2 regions of the Shewanella sp. A32 genome follow, and region 1 is predicted to be linked to the other one. Evidence: predicted binding sites of a transcription regulator. Region 1 holds the regulator's gene; the other holds the start of a gene.
What was found. The regulator sigma-54, encoded in region 1, starts transcription at its own class of promoters, with help from an activator protein. The targets are predictions, from matches to a motif close to GTTGGCACGNNNNTNGNNT.
Positions count from the first base shown of each region.

Region 1 (5,549 bases):
ACACTCGTGACGGTTATGGCGTAAAAGCGTTGCTCAACGCCGGGATTCAAGTCGCGGTGATTACTGGACGTAAATCACAAATTGTTGAAGACCGTATGACGGCGCTAGGGATCCCTCATATATTTCAGGGCGTTGATAATAAATTGGAGCCATTCAACTGGCTGCTGCAACATTATCAACTACCACCACAACAGGTGGCCTATATTGGGGATGACATGGTGGATCTGCCGGTAATGCAACAGGTAGGCCTCAGCGTATGTGTTGCTGACGGGCATCCTCGAGTCAGACAGCTAGTGCATCTGGTCACCTATCTCAATGGCGGCTATGGGGCACTGCGTGAACTGGCAGATCTGTTACTGATGAGTCAGGATAAAATTGCATCCGCACACGGCATGAGTATATGAACAGAGTCACCTTGGCCATTATCGCGTTCTTTACCGCTGCACTGGTGTTGTACTGGCAGGTACAGAACAAACGCAATTCGGAAGCCACCCAGCTGTCTACCGATGTGATTCAGCCCGATTACGTAGCAGACGATTTACGCAGTGTCAGCTATGACCAAAACGGAATGATCTCCAGTCGGGTGTCAGCTAAGCACATGGAACACTATGAGCAGGATGACCGGACAGTATTTACTAATCCGGTATACTGGGTATTCCCAGACAAGGGTCAGACCGAGTGGCGCATGACCGCATTGCAAGGACAACTCGATAAACACAGCAACAAGGTGGTGTTGCAAAATGATGTTATTATTGACGCCATCAGTCCAACTGAACCGATACAATCTATCAGTACCAGTTATCTGGAACTGAACCTTAGCAACATGATTATGACGTCAGACAAAAATATTCTGATCAATGGTCAGGACTTCAATATCACAGGTCTGGGGCTATACGCTGATCTCAACGCTCAGCAGGTCAAACTGCTTAGTCAGGTAAAAGGAACCTATGAAACGAAATAAGCTTATTTTCGCTGCTATGCTGTGCCTTACCAGCCTTTCAGCTGCTGCGGTTGATAAAGATCTGCTGCAACAACTGGAAATATCCGCTGATGCGCAGTCGGCAGATATCAAGAACAAGCAAGTCGTGTACAGCGGCCATGTGATTGTGACCCAAGGTTCAATGAAGCTCACAGCCGCCGAAGTCAACGCATCCAGTTCCGATAAAGACGGCGAAAGAGTATTGATTGCAAAAGGTTCACCGGCCACCTTTCGTCAGAAATTAGAAGATGGCCGTATTGCGAACGCCAGCGCCAATGAAATTCACTACAACATTAATAAACGCGTACTGACGCTCATCGGTAAAGCAAAGGTGGAACAAGGTGGCAGCGTTTCCACTGCAGAAAAAATTGTCTATGACCTTAAAAACCAGCAGTTGCAAGCCTCCAGCAGCGGCCAGGGAGAAGATCGTGTGACCACGGTCATCCAGCCTGACAACTACCAGCAGCAACCCAAAAAGGATCCCCAGCAGGAGCAGCAATGAGTAATACCTTGATCGCCCATAACCTTGCGAAAAGCTACAAAAAAAGAATGGTCGTGAAAGATGTCAGTCTGTCGGTTGCAACAGGTCAGATTGTGGGATTATTGGGACCCAATGGTGCAGGGAAAACCACGACATTTTACATGGTAGTCGGCTTGATCCAGAGCGATAAGGGACGGATCTTTATCGATCAAGATGAGCTGACCATGGATCCCATGCACCTTCGCGCTCGCAAAGGTATTGGCTATCTGCCGCAAGAAGCCAGTATTTTCCGTAAGCTAACTGTTCGCGATAACATCATGGCAGTATTGCAGATCAGAAAAGATCTGGATCGCGATGGCCGTGAAGAACAACTGGAACAGTTACTCGAAGAGTTTCACATCACCCATATTCGCGACAGCATGGGGATGTCACTTTCGGGAGGTGAGCGCCGGCGTGTCGAGATTGCCAGAGCCTTGGCCGCAGACCCGAAATTCATTCTGTTGGATGAACCCTTTGCTGGCGTAGACCCCATCTCCGTTATTGATATTAAAAAAATTATTGAACAATTGCGGTCACGTGGACTGGGTGTGCTGATTACGGATCATAACGTGCGTGAAACACTTGATGTTTGTGAACATGCATACATTGTCAGCCACGGACAACTGATCGCCGAAGGCACCCCTGCCGAGATCCTCGACAACCAACAAGTCCGTGCTGTGTACTTGGGTGAACAATTCAAGCTATAGTAAACACCGGGAGCGCTTACAGCTTTAAAACGTTAAAGTCTGTAATTACTAGAATTTTTATAAAGTTATAAGATGTAGGGGTAAGCGGTAACATGAAAACGTCACTCCAGCTCAAACTGGGTCAACAACTGACCATGACACCTCAACTGCAGCAGGCAATACGTTTGCTGCAGCTGTCGTCGCTGGAGTTACAACAGGAAATTCAAGAAGCCTTAGAAGCAAACCCGCTGCTCGAAGTGAATGAAGACAACCAAAGCACCGACAGCAATCATGATATCGATAACAATTTAGAGGCACCGGAGCCGAGCGAACATATCGAAGATAGTTCGACGGTAGAAACCTCGGACGCACTCACTAGCCAGGCACTCCCTGAAGAGCTGCCAATGGATACTACCTGGGATGAGGTTTTTACTGCCGCTCCGGCTATGTCCAGTGGTCCTATCCGTGATGACGATACCCCATTTCAGGGAGAAACTTCTGAAGGTTTGCATGAACACCTGGAATGGCAGAAGAACCTGACACCGTTCTCAGAAACTGATGCAGCAATCGCCACTGCAATTATCGAAGCGATTGATGATCAAGGATATCTGACGCAAACCACGGAGGATATTCTGGATGCTATGGGCAATCCGGAAATCGAGCTAGAAGAAGTAGAAGCGGTATTGAAACGCATCCAACACTTCGATCCTGTCGGTGTCGCTGCACGGGATCTGCGTGAATGTTTGCTGATCCAGCTGTCGCAATATAGTGATGACACCCCGCATCTCGAAAACGCCATTATGCTGCTGGAACAGCATCTTGACCTGATCGCTGCCAAAGATTATCGCACACTGATGCGCAAGACCCGTTTGAGAGAAGAAGATCTGCGTGACGCGATTAGTTTGATCCAATCGCTTAATCCACGTCCCGGACTATTAGTGCAGCCTCAGGATGACGAGTACGTGATCCCAGATGTCAGCGTGTGGAAGAAAAATGGTCGCTGGGTGGTAGAACTCAACCCAGACTGCATGCCCAAACTCAGTATTAATCAGCAATATGCCGCTATGGCCCGCAGTGCGCGGAGCCAATCCGACAGCCAGTTTATCCGCGGACACCTGCAAGAAGCCAAATGGTTTATCAAGAGTCTGGAAAGCCGCAATGAAACACTACTAAAGGTGGCTAACTGCATTGTACAGTTTCAGCAGGGATTCTTTGAATATGGCGAAGAAGCCATGAAACCGATGGTGCTCAATGATATTGCCGAAGCCGTTGATATGCACGAATCGACAATTTCCCGAGTGACAACGCAGAAATACATGCATACGCCACGCGGTATATTTGAGCTAAAATATTTCTTTTCCAGCCACGTCGGTACTGAAGACGGTGGCGAATGTTCATCGACGGCAATCCGCGCCTTTATCAAAAAACTGGTGGCCGCGGAGAACCAGAAAAAGCCGCTCAGCGACAGCAAAATGGCACAGTTGCTGGCTGAGCAGGGAATTAACGTGGCACGCCGAACCATCGCCAAATACCGCGAAGCCATGATGATCCCACCATCGAATCAGCGTAAGAGTTTGTAATTCCACAGTACCCCTATGGAGGACACCCTATGCAAATCAACCTGGCAGGCCATCATATTGAGATCACCGACTCGTTGCGCAGCTATGTGGAGAGTAAATTTGCAAAACTTGAACGCCATTTCGAACAGATCAATAATGTGCACGTCGTACTCAATGTTGAGAAAGCAATACAACGAGTCGAAGCCAAGCTACATCTGAATGGTGGAGAGGTGCACGGCACCGCAGAACACACCGATATGTACGCTGCCATCGACGCTCTAATTGATAAATTGGATCGTCAGGTCATTAAATACAAAGAAAAGCTGACAAAATACTCATGATGGAACTTAGTACCATCCTGCGGCCGGAGTGTACCGCATGTGCCACACCCGGCAGCAAGAAAAAGGTATTGGAGCTCATCAGCGAACTCGCAGCAGCCCAGTATCCAAACCTGTCGTCCCAAGCCATTTTCGAAAGTCTGCTGGTCAGAGAGAAAATGGGAAGTACCGGTATCGGGAATGGCATTGCCATTCCCCATGGTCGCTTGCCGGACATTAAAGATCCTATCGCCGTGCTGATTAAGTGCGACGAACCGATCCCCTTTGACGCTATCGATAATCAACCGGTAGACATCTTGTTTGCGTTGGTAGTGCCCGCCGATCAATGTCAGCAGCATCTCAGTACTTTGTCGGCGATGGCCGAGAAACTCAGTGATAAGCTGATACTCAAGCAACTGCGGAAAGCCACCACCAAAGAAGAACTGTATCAGGTGATCACCGGATGAAATTGGCCATTGTCTCAGGCCGCTCAGGCTCAGGAAAATCTGTAGCGTTACGAGTGCTGGAAGACTTGGGCTATTACTGCGTTGATAACCTGCCACTCCCCATGATTGGCAGTCTGTTAGACAATCTGCGCGGCAGTAACGAACTGGTCGCGATTAGCGTCGATGTGCGCAACATGCCTAACCAGGAAAAAGTCCTGGAAAGTCAGATACAAAATCTGCCACAAGGCACTGAAGTCATCAGTTTCTTTTTAAACGCATCCGATAAGGTGCTGCTTAAACGTTACAGTGAAACCCGACGTCTACATCCGTTATCCAAGAGCAAAATCTCCCTTAAAGATGCGATTGAGCAGGAAGGCAAACTACTCGCGCCGATGTCGCAGCTAATGGATCACTACATAGATACCTCTAACATGAATATCTATGAGCTGAGTGACACCGTACGCGAAATTTTGCTGGGGACAGTGACCAAGGAGCTGGTGATTAACTTTGAGTCGTTTGGCTTTAAGCACGGTCTCCCCGCAGAAGCTGATTTCATCTTTGATGCGCGCTTTCTACCTAATCCTCATTGGGAGCCGCAGTTAAGACCGTTAACTGGGCTTGACGAACCAGTACGTGAGTTTCTCAACCGTCAGCCACTGGTGAATAAATTCATCTGGCAGATCGAGAACCTGCTCGATACCTGGCTGCCGCACTTGGAGCGCAATAACCGTAGCTATCTGACCGTTGCTATCGGTTGCACTGGTGGCCAACATCGTTCAGTGTACGTTGCTGAACAACTGGCTAAACGCTTCAGCAACAGTAAACATAAAGTGCAGGCTCATCACCGGGATTTAGCGCATGCCAAGAATTGAGCGCGAAGTCACCATACAGAACAAGCTCGGGTTACATGCACGGGCCGCGACCAAATTGGCGGTACTGGCAAACGAGTTTGATGCCAACATCCTTTTAGTTCAGGGACAAAAACAAGCATCAGCGGCGAGCGTGCTGGGATTGCTCATGCTGGAAACGGGCATGGGGAAAA
Region 1 covers NZ_JARFTS010000002.1:4,394-9,942, reverse strand. The annotation lists gene kdsC (3-deoxy-manno-octulosonate-8-phosphatase KdsC) at 1-404, shown strand, start outside; gene lptC (LPS export ABC transporter periplasmic protein LptC) at 401-961, shown strand; gene lptA (lipopolysaccharide transport periplasmic protein LptA) at 948-1,481, shown strand; gene lptB (LPS export ABC transporter ATP-binding protein) at 1,478-2,206, shown strand; gene PY479_RS01925 (RNA polymerase factor sigma-54) at 2,299-3,765, shown strand; gene hpf (ribosome hibernation promoting factor) at 3,795-4,085, shown strand; gene ptsN (PTS IIA-like nitrogen regulatory protein PtsN) at 4,085-4,528, shown strand; gene rapZ (RNase adapter RapZ) at 4,525-5,379, shown strand; gene PY479_RS01905 (HPr family phosphocarrier protein) at 5,366-5,549, shown strand, end outside.

Region 2 (5,549 bases), on a different contig from region 1:
CTATCTGTGCCCCGGTCATCTTGGTAGATCATGGTACTTTGCGACCGCTGCCAGACAATCCTTACCTTTGGGGAGCAATTATTGCCGTAGTGATTGCTTACGTTGTCAGGCACATGTTGAGTGCAGTAGCGCTCAGTTTGTTGGCTTTTTATCTGCTTAACTGGCGGATGTCTGCGAGCTAAGCCCCCGAACATCAGGCCATCTCCTCTTTACTGCTCAGATCAATCCTTCCTTTATGCAGCAATGCTTCCAACTGCTCAGCCGACATCGGTTTAGCAAATAAAAAGCCCTGTCCCTCTTCGCAACCGAGCTGTTGCAGCAGTGCCATCTGTTCAGGTGTTTCAATCCCTTCGGCAATAATCGTGCGATTGAGGGTATGACCAATCCCAATAATCGCCTCCACCAGTTGTTCATCCTTTTGGTCGCGTAGCGCGTTTATGACGAAGGAGCGATCTATTTTCAGTACTTTCACCGGTAAATCGCGTAAACGCGACAGGCTGGAATGCCCGGTGCCAAAGTCATCAATGGCCAGCGTAAACCCATGCTGCTGCAAAGCCTGAAGCTGCGGCAAAATACGGCTCATATTGTCCATGAGGTTGTTTTCGGTAATTTCTAGCTGCACATGTCGTGGATCGACGTCTAACTGCTGCGTTAACGACAGCACTCGTTCGCTGATATTACGTCGCAGCAACTGCTTGGCCGAGATGTTGATGGCAACATCGACCGTAAACCCTTGTTGTTGCCACCATGACATCTGTTCAAATGCGCGCACCAGTACCCAGTCACCTAACTCCACGATTAATCCCGAGTCTTCCGCTATCGGAATAAACTCTGCCGGAGAAATCATGCCCTGTTGCGGGTGGTGCCAGCGCAATAGGGCTTCAACGCCGGCAATGCGACCATCGCGTAAGTCCACTTTGGGTTGATAAAACAACATCAGCTGTGCACAGTCACTCATCGCTAAGCGCAGTTCCTGATCCAACTTGATCCGTCGTGTCATCTTCGACGTCATAATGGGCTGGAAGAAACGGAAACAACTGCCGCCTTCATCTTTGGCAATCCGCATCGCCTGATTGGCATGCATCAGTAAACTACGGGCATTGGCACCATCATCTGCATAACATGCCAATCCCAGTGATGCGGTCACATGTATGCAAAAGCTTTCCCCCTCAAACGGTTCCGCAATAGATTGCAGCAGTTGTCGCATCAGCTGCACTAACTCCAGATTTTCTTTGCGTTGGTCGAGGACAATGGCAAATTCATCACCGGTTATGCGCCCGAGAAACCCGTGATACTGCTGAACCAATCCTTGCAATCGCTCGCCGATCCCGATCAGCAGCTCATCGCCCTTATCGTGACCCAGGCTATTATTGATGTCTTTAAAGCGGTCTAAACCCACCGAAATCACAACCAGTGAGCTGCCATTCTGCTGCGCCAACATTATACAGGTCTGAATTTTTTCGAGCATGGAGATGCGATTGGGTAAGCCAGTCAAGGGATCATTAAAGGTTTGAAAACTGACCCGATGGGCAATTTCAGCATCCATCTTTCTAAGCAGCAGCAGGTACTGCTTTTCGCGACGATAGAGTGACAACAGCAGCGGGCGAAAGATAAACAACGCCTCCAGTAACAGCGTTAACAACATACCCATTAACGAAAGTCGGTTGTACTGCTGTAATTTGGCAATGGCCGCTTCACTGTCTTTCTGAAATTGCAGTACCAGCGCATCCAACGCGTTAAGAATGTCATAACGCGCCATTGTGCTTAACGCCTGATAGGCTTGCTGCCGCGCAGTCAGCGGCAATGATTCGTCGACGATACTGTCAGCTAACTGAAAAAAAGCCTGTAGTCGTTGGTCGAGATTAATCGGCGGGCTGGTAAAGATTTTATGTATGGCGGCGGATTCCGGCGCGGGAATTTCCAGCGACAGAGACCCATGCATCAAGCCCTGATGGACTTTTTTCATGGTGGCAATAGCGTCGAGATATTCTCCCGGATAGAGCGTGATGGATTGATTACGTTTTTCCGCTAATAACTGCCCGGCGAACAGCGTAATACGTTGCGATAACATGCGCTGCCGCCCCGCTAGGTTTACCACTCTGGCGCTGGCTTCCTGCTGGTTGACGATGCTTTGCACTAAATAATGCGACAACAGTGCTAAGACCCCAATAATCAGCAATGCCAGTAGATAGGTCAGTGTGCCGCGTCGCCAATGCAACCGCAGAAGTTGAAGATTCTTATACACTGGCCTTTTCATGCTGTAGACGCTCCTTGTTAACAGTATGCCCGACACGTAATTTTCCGATGGTGTAGCTACGGCGTTATCAGTAATGAGTGTAGTTTCAGCATCATCATAGAGCACAATTTTTCACCAAGCTAGATGCAGCCATATGAATAAGCGCTGTCATGCTTTTTATGCTGTAGCACCAGTTAGTCAATTTCACCGTTCATCGGTTAAAACCGCTAAGCAGTTCTTGATGCCTACCCACACTTAGTATTATCTATATGATTTTAATCGTAAATAATTTTGGCACAACATCTGCTATGTCTGAACCGAGAATTTCATCGCGGGGTAACGTCTATGGTTATTCCGCCCGATAACAAGGACTGACTGATATGTTTATCCGCTCAACACTGCTGGCAATAGCCTGCATGCTGCCACTTACCGGCTGCGTGTTTTATGTTAATGGCGCACCAAGTGAACCGTTGAATTTCGGTCACCGGACGTTGCAACTCAACGCTACCGATATTCAGCAGTTAAAAGCCGATACGGGTGCCGGGGATCTGGTGATTGTCGGTGTTGCCGGACAACAACAGATTACCGTGGATGCCGATGTTTATGAGTATCCGGATAACCACGCCAAACTGACACTCGAACAGCATGGCACGCAAGCCGTGTTAGTCGCCAAGTTCGATAGTCACTTCAGCATCCATCGTAACTCGCCCCATATTAACTTGCGGGTTACCGTCCCGGCCGCTATCGCGCTTGATATCACCGATGGTTCCGGACAATTGGAGATCCGCGATATGACCGCCGATGTAACAGTCGTTGATGGTTCCGGCGATCTCACCATTCGCGGCGGCCATAACCTCGATATCGAGGACGGCTCAGGCAGTGTGTTGCTGGCAAACATCAGCGGTAAAATTCGCCTGGATGATGGTTCTGGTGACATCAACATCCGTAATGTCGCTGGCGATATTCGGATTGATGATGGCTCTGGTGGTATGACCGTTAAAAATGTCCAAGGCACTGTCACCATTGATGATGGTTCCGGCGACATTGATGTGCGCCACACTCTGGGGCTGAATATCGAGAGCGCGGGCTCTGGCGATGTGCACTTTGACGATATTAATGGGCCAGTAAAACTGAACAAGTAACAGAGCAGATGTAAAAAGCCGGGCATTTGTCCGGCTTATTTACGAGAACAACTTCAGCGTAACTGACTGTCTTTGGAACCCCGACGATTATACCCCGCAAAGGCCTGACGTTGTTTGTCTTGCGCTGCCTGACAATTCACGCACAAGCGCACACCCGGAATCGCCACACGTCGCGCCTCTGGGATCGTGTCGCCGCACTCTTCGCATTCAGTCAGACTTTCGCCCTTGGGAAGCTCACCGCGCACCCGGGCGAGCGCATCTTCAACAGTGCTGTCGATCTGTTGTTGCTCAGCCCCATCTTGTGCCCAACCTGATGCCACAATGACCTCCGCTTTTCTACTCAGTAACTGACGGCCGCGCCATCTCAAATTCGGTCGCGGCACTAATACCAAAATAGCTCGCCGGACCACCCGCACGCAAGATCGGCTCAGCCGCAATGGTTTGATAAATGCCATCTTTGATAAAACGCTTATCGATATGTACACCCACGACTTCACCCAGCACTAGCCAATTGTCCATCGGCTGTTTCGCCGCCGTTTGCAGCCGGATCAATTGTGTCAGCCTACATTCAAACGATGCCGGACTTGCCGCCACCCGCGGCACCTTCACCAACTGCGACGGCGCCTTTACCAAGCCCGCTAATTGAAACTCATCCACCTCGCTAGCAACGCCAGCACAACTGATATTCATCTGCGCCGCCAACGGCTTAGTGGCGAGATTCCAGCAAAACTCACCGGTTTGCTCAATATTGGCCACACTGTCTTTCCAACCCGAACTACAAAAGCCAATAATCGGTGGCACATCCGCAAACATATTGAAAAAACTATAAGGCGCCAGGTTCGCCACACCATCAGCATTACAACTGGAGATCCAGCCAATCGGCCGCGGCGCAACAATCGATTTCAGCGGATTATACGCCAAGCCATGATCTTGCTTGGGCTGATAAAAGTGAAACTGACTCGACATGCAGATCTCCTGAATGGTGCTAATTTTATCAATCACTCAACATGTGATTTTACGAATGCGGCGTACTTATCTCAGTATGGGCGATTACGATCAGATTCAAGTTTATCTCGCCAGTCGGCAGCACCTGCGGTGGGGGTTTGCATGGATGCATTAACGTTGTGAGCTAACGCGCTCACACTGTGGCCAAGGGGGCAATGCTCGTCCTTCGAACGACATCCTTGTCTAACGACCTGCTCGCCATCCTTGGCTCACGCTCATAAGCTCACTCATCGCAGATGAGTATTTGCCCTTATAACCCCCGAGGACGCCCAACGTCGCTGACAACTCTTCGGCTTTATGCTGAAAATGGCTACACTCAGGATTCGCATCCTGCTCAACCTTCGAGCTTCGGCATCCAAGCCTCACCCACACCATTTTTCAGCAACATCCTCAGCAACACCGAAGGGGAAATGGCATTGTCTGCATTTTCGGAATAACAACCTTTTGCCAAAACGTTTTATCGGCCTGACGTTTGCACAACTCTAGCATCAGGGCATTGACCAAATTTTAGTAATGCAGCAAAGTGGTTAGATTAACTGTGGCGATTCAGCCAAGCGTTTATGCGCCCATTAGTAATGGCGTTAGAAGTTACTATGAAATACATGGATGGAACGCAGATAGAAGTCGGTGACAACGTCCTGATTAGTGGGATGTACAAGGGACTAGTTGTAGCGGATATTGATGGAGATAGATACTCCGCTGATTATCCAAGAGAGCGATGGGGTTGCCTTCAGACGGGGGTAATGATTGATACCGATATTGGTGGCCTAGTTCATTACGAACAAATCTCTTTAGAAAACGAAAAAATAGAACTGGTGTCCCGTGCGTAAGTCCACTTCTAACAAGCCACTCAAATTCGTTGCGCCCCCCCAAAAGCGTGGCCTCCACCGGACTCGCTAACGCTCACTGTTTAGCGGGGCATTATATGCCTAGTTGACCATGGAAGATTTAAGAATAATAAACGAGTTTGCTAATAGAGAAAGAAAGGTGACCATAGCTGTGTTGGTTGCTTTTGTTATCTTCGGTGGGGTTATCGCAATCAATTACTTTGCAGATACTTATATCAATCCAGCGATTCCATTTTTCGTTGGATTGGCTATTTGTATTACGGGATTCTACAAATGGTATAGGTGTCCTAAGTGCAATGCTGTTCCAAGAGCATTAGG
Region 2 covers NZ_JARFTS010000003.1:120,998-126,546, forward strand. The annotation lists gene PY479_RS03870 (AzlD domain-containing protein) at 1-182, shown strand, start outside; gene PY479_RS03875 (EAL domain-containing protein) at 194-2,257, opposite strand; gene PY479_RS03880 (DUF4097 family beta strand repeat-containing protein) at 2,617-3,378, shown strand; gene PY479_RS03885 (DksA/TraR family C4-type zinc finger protein) at 3,432-3,698, opposite strand; gene PY479_RS03890 (flavin reductase family protein) at 3,715-4,344, opposite strand; gene PY479_RS03895 (hypothetical protein) at 4,977-5,213, shown strand.
Region 2: the regulator sigma-54 is predicted to act here: its motif matches at 2,527-2,545, upstream of PY479_RS03880 (DUF4097 family beta strand repeat-containing protein).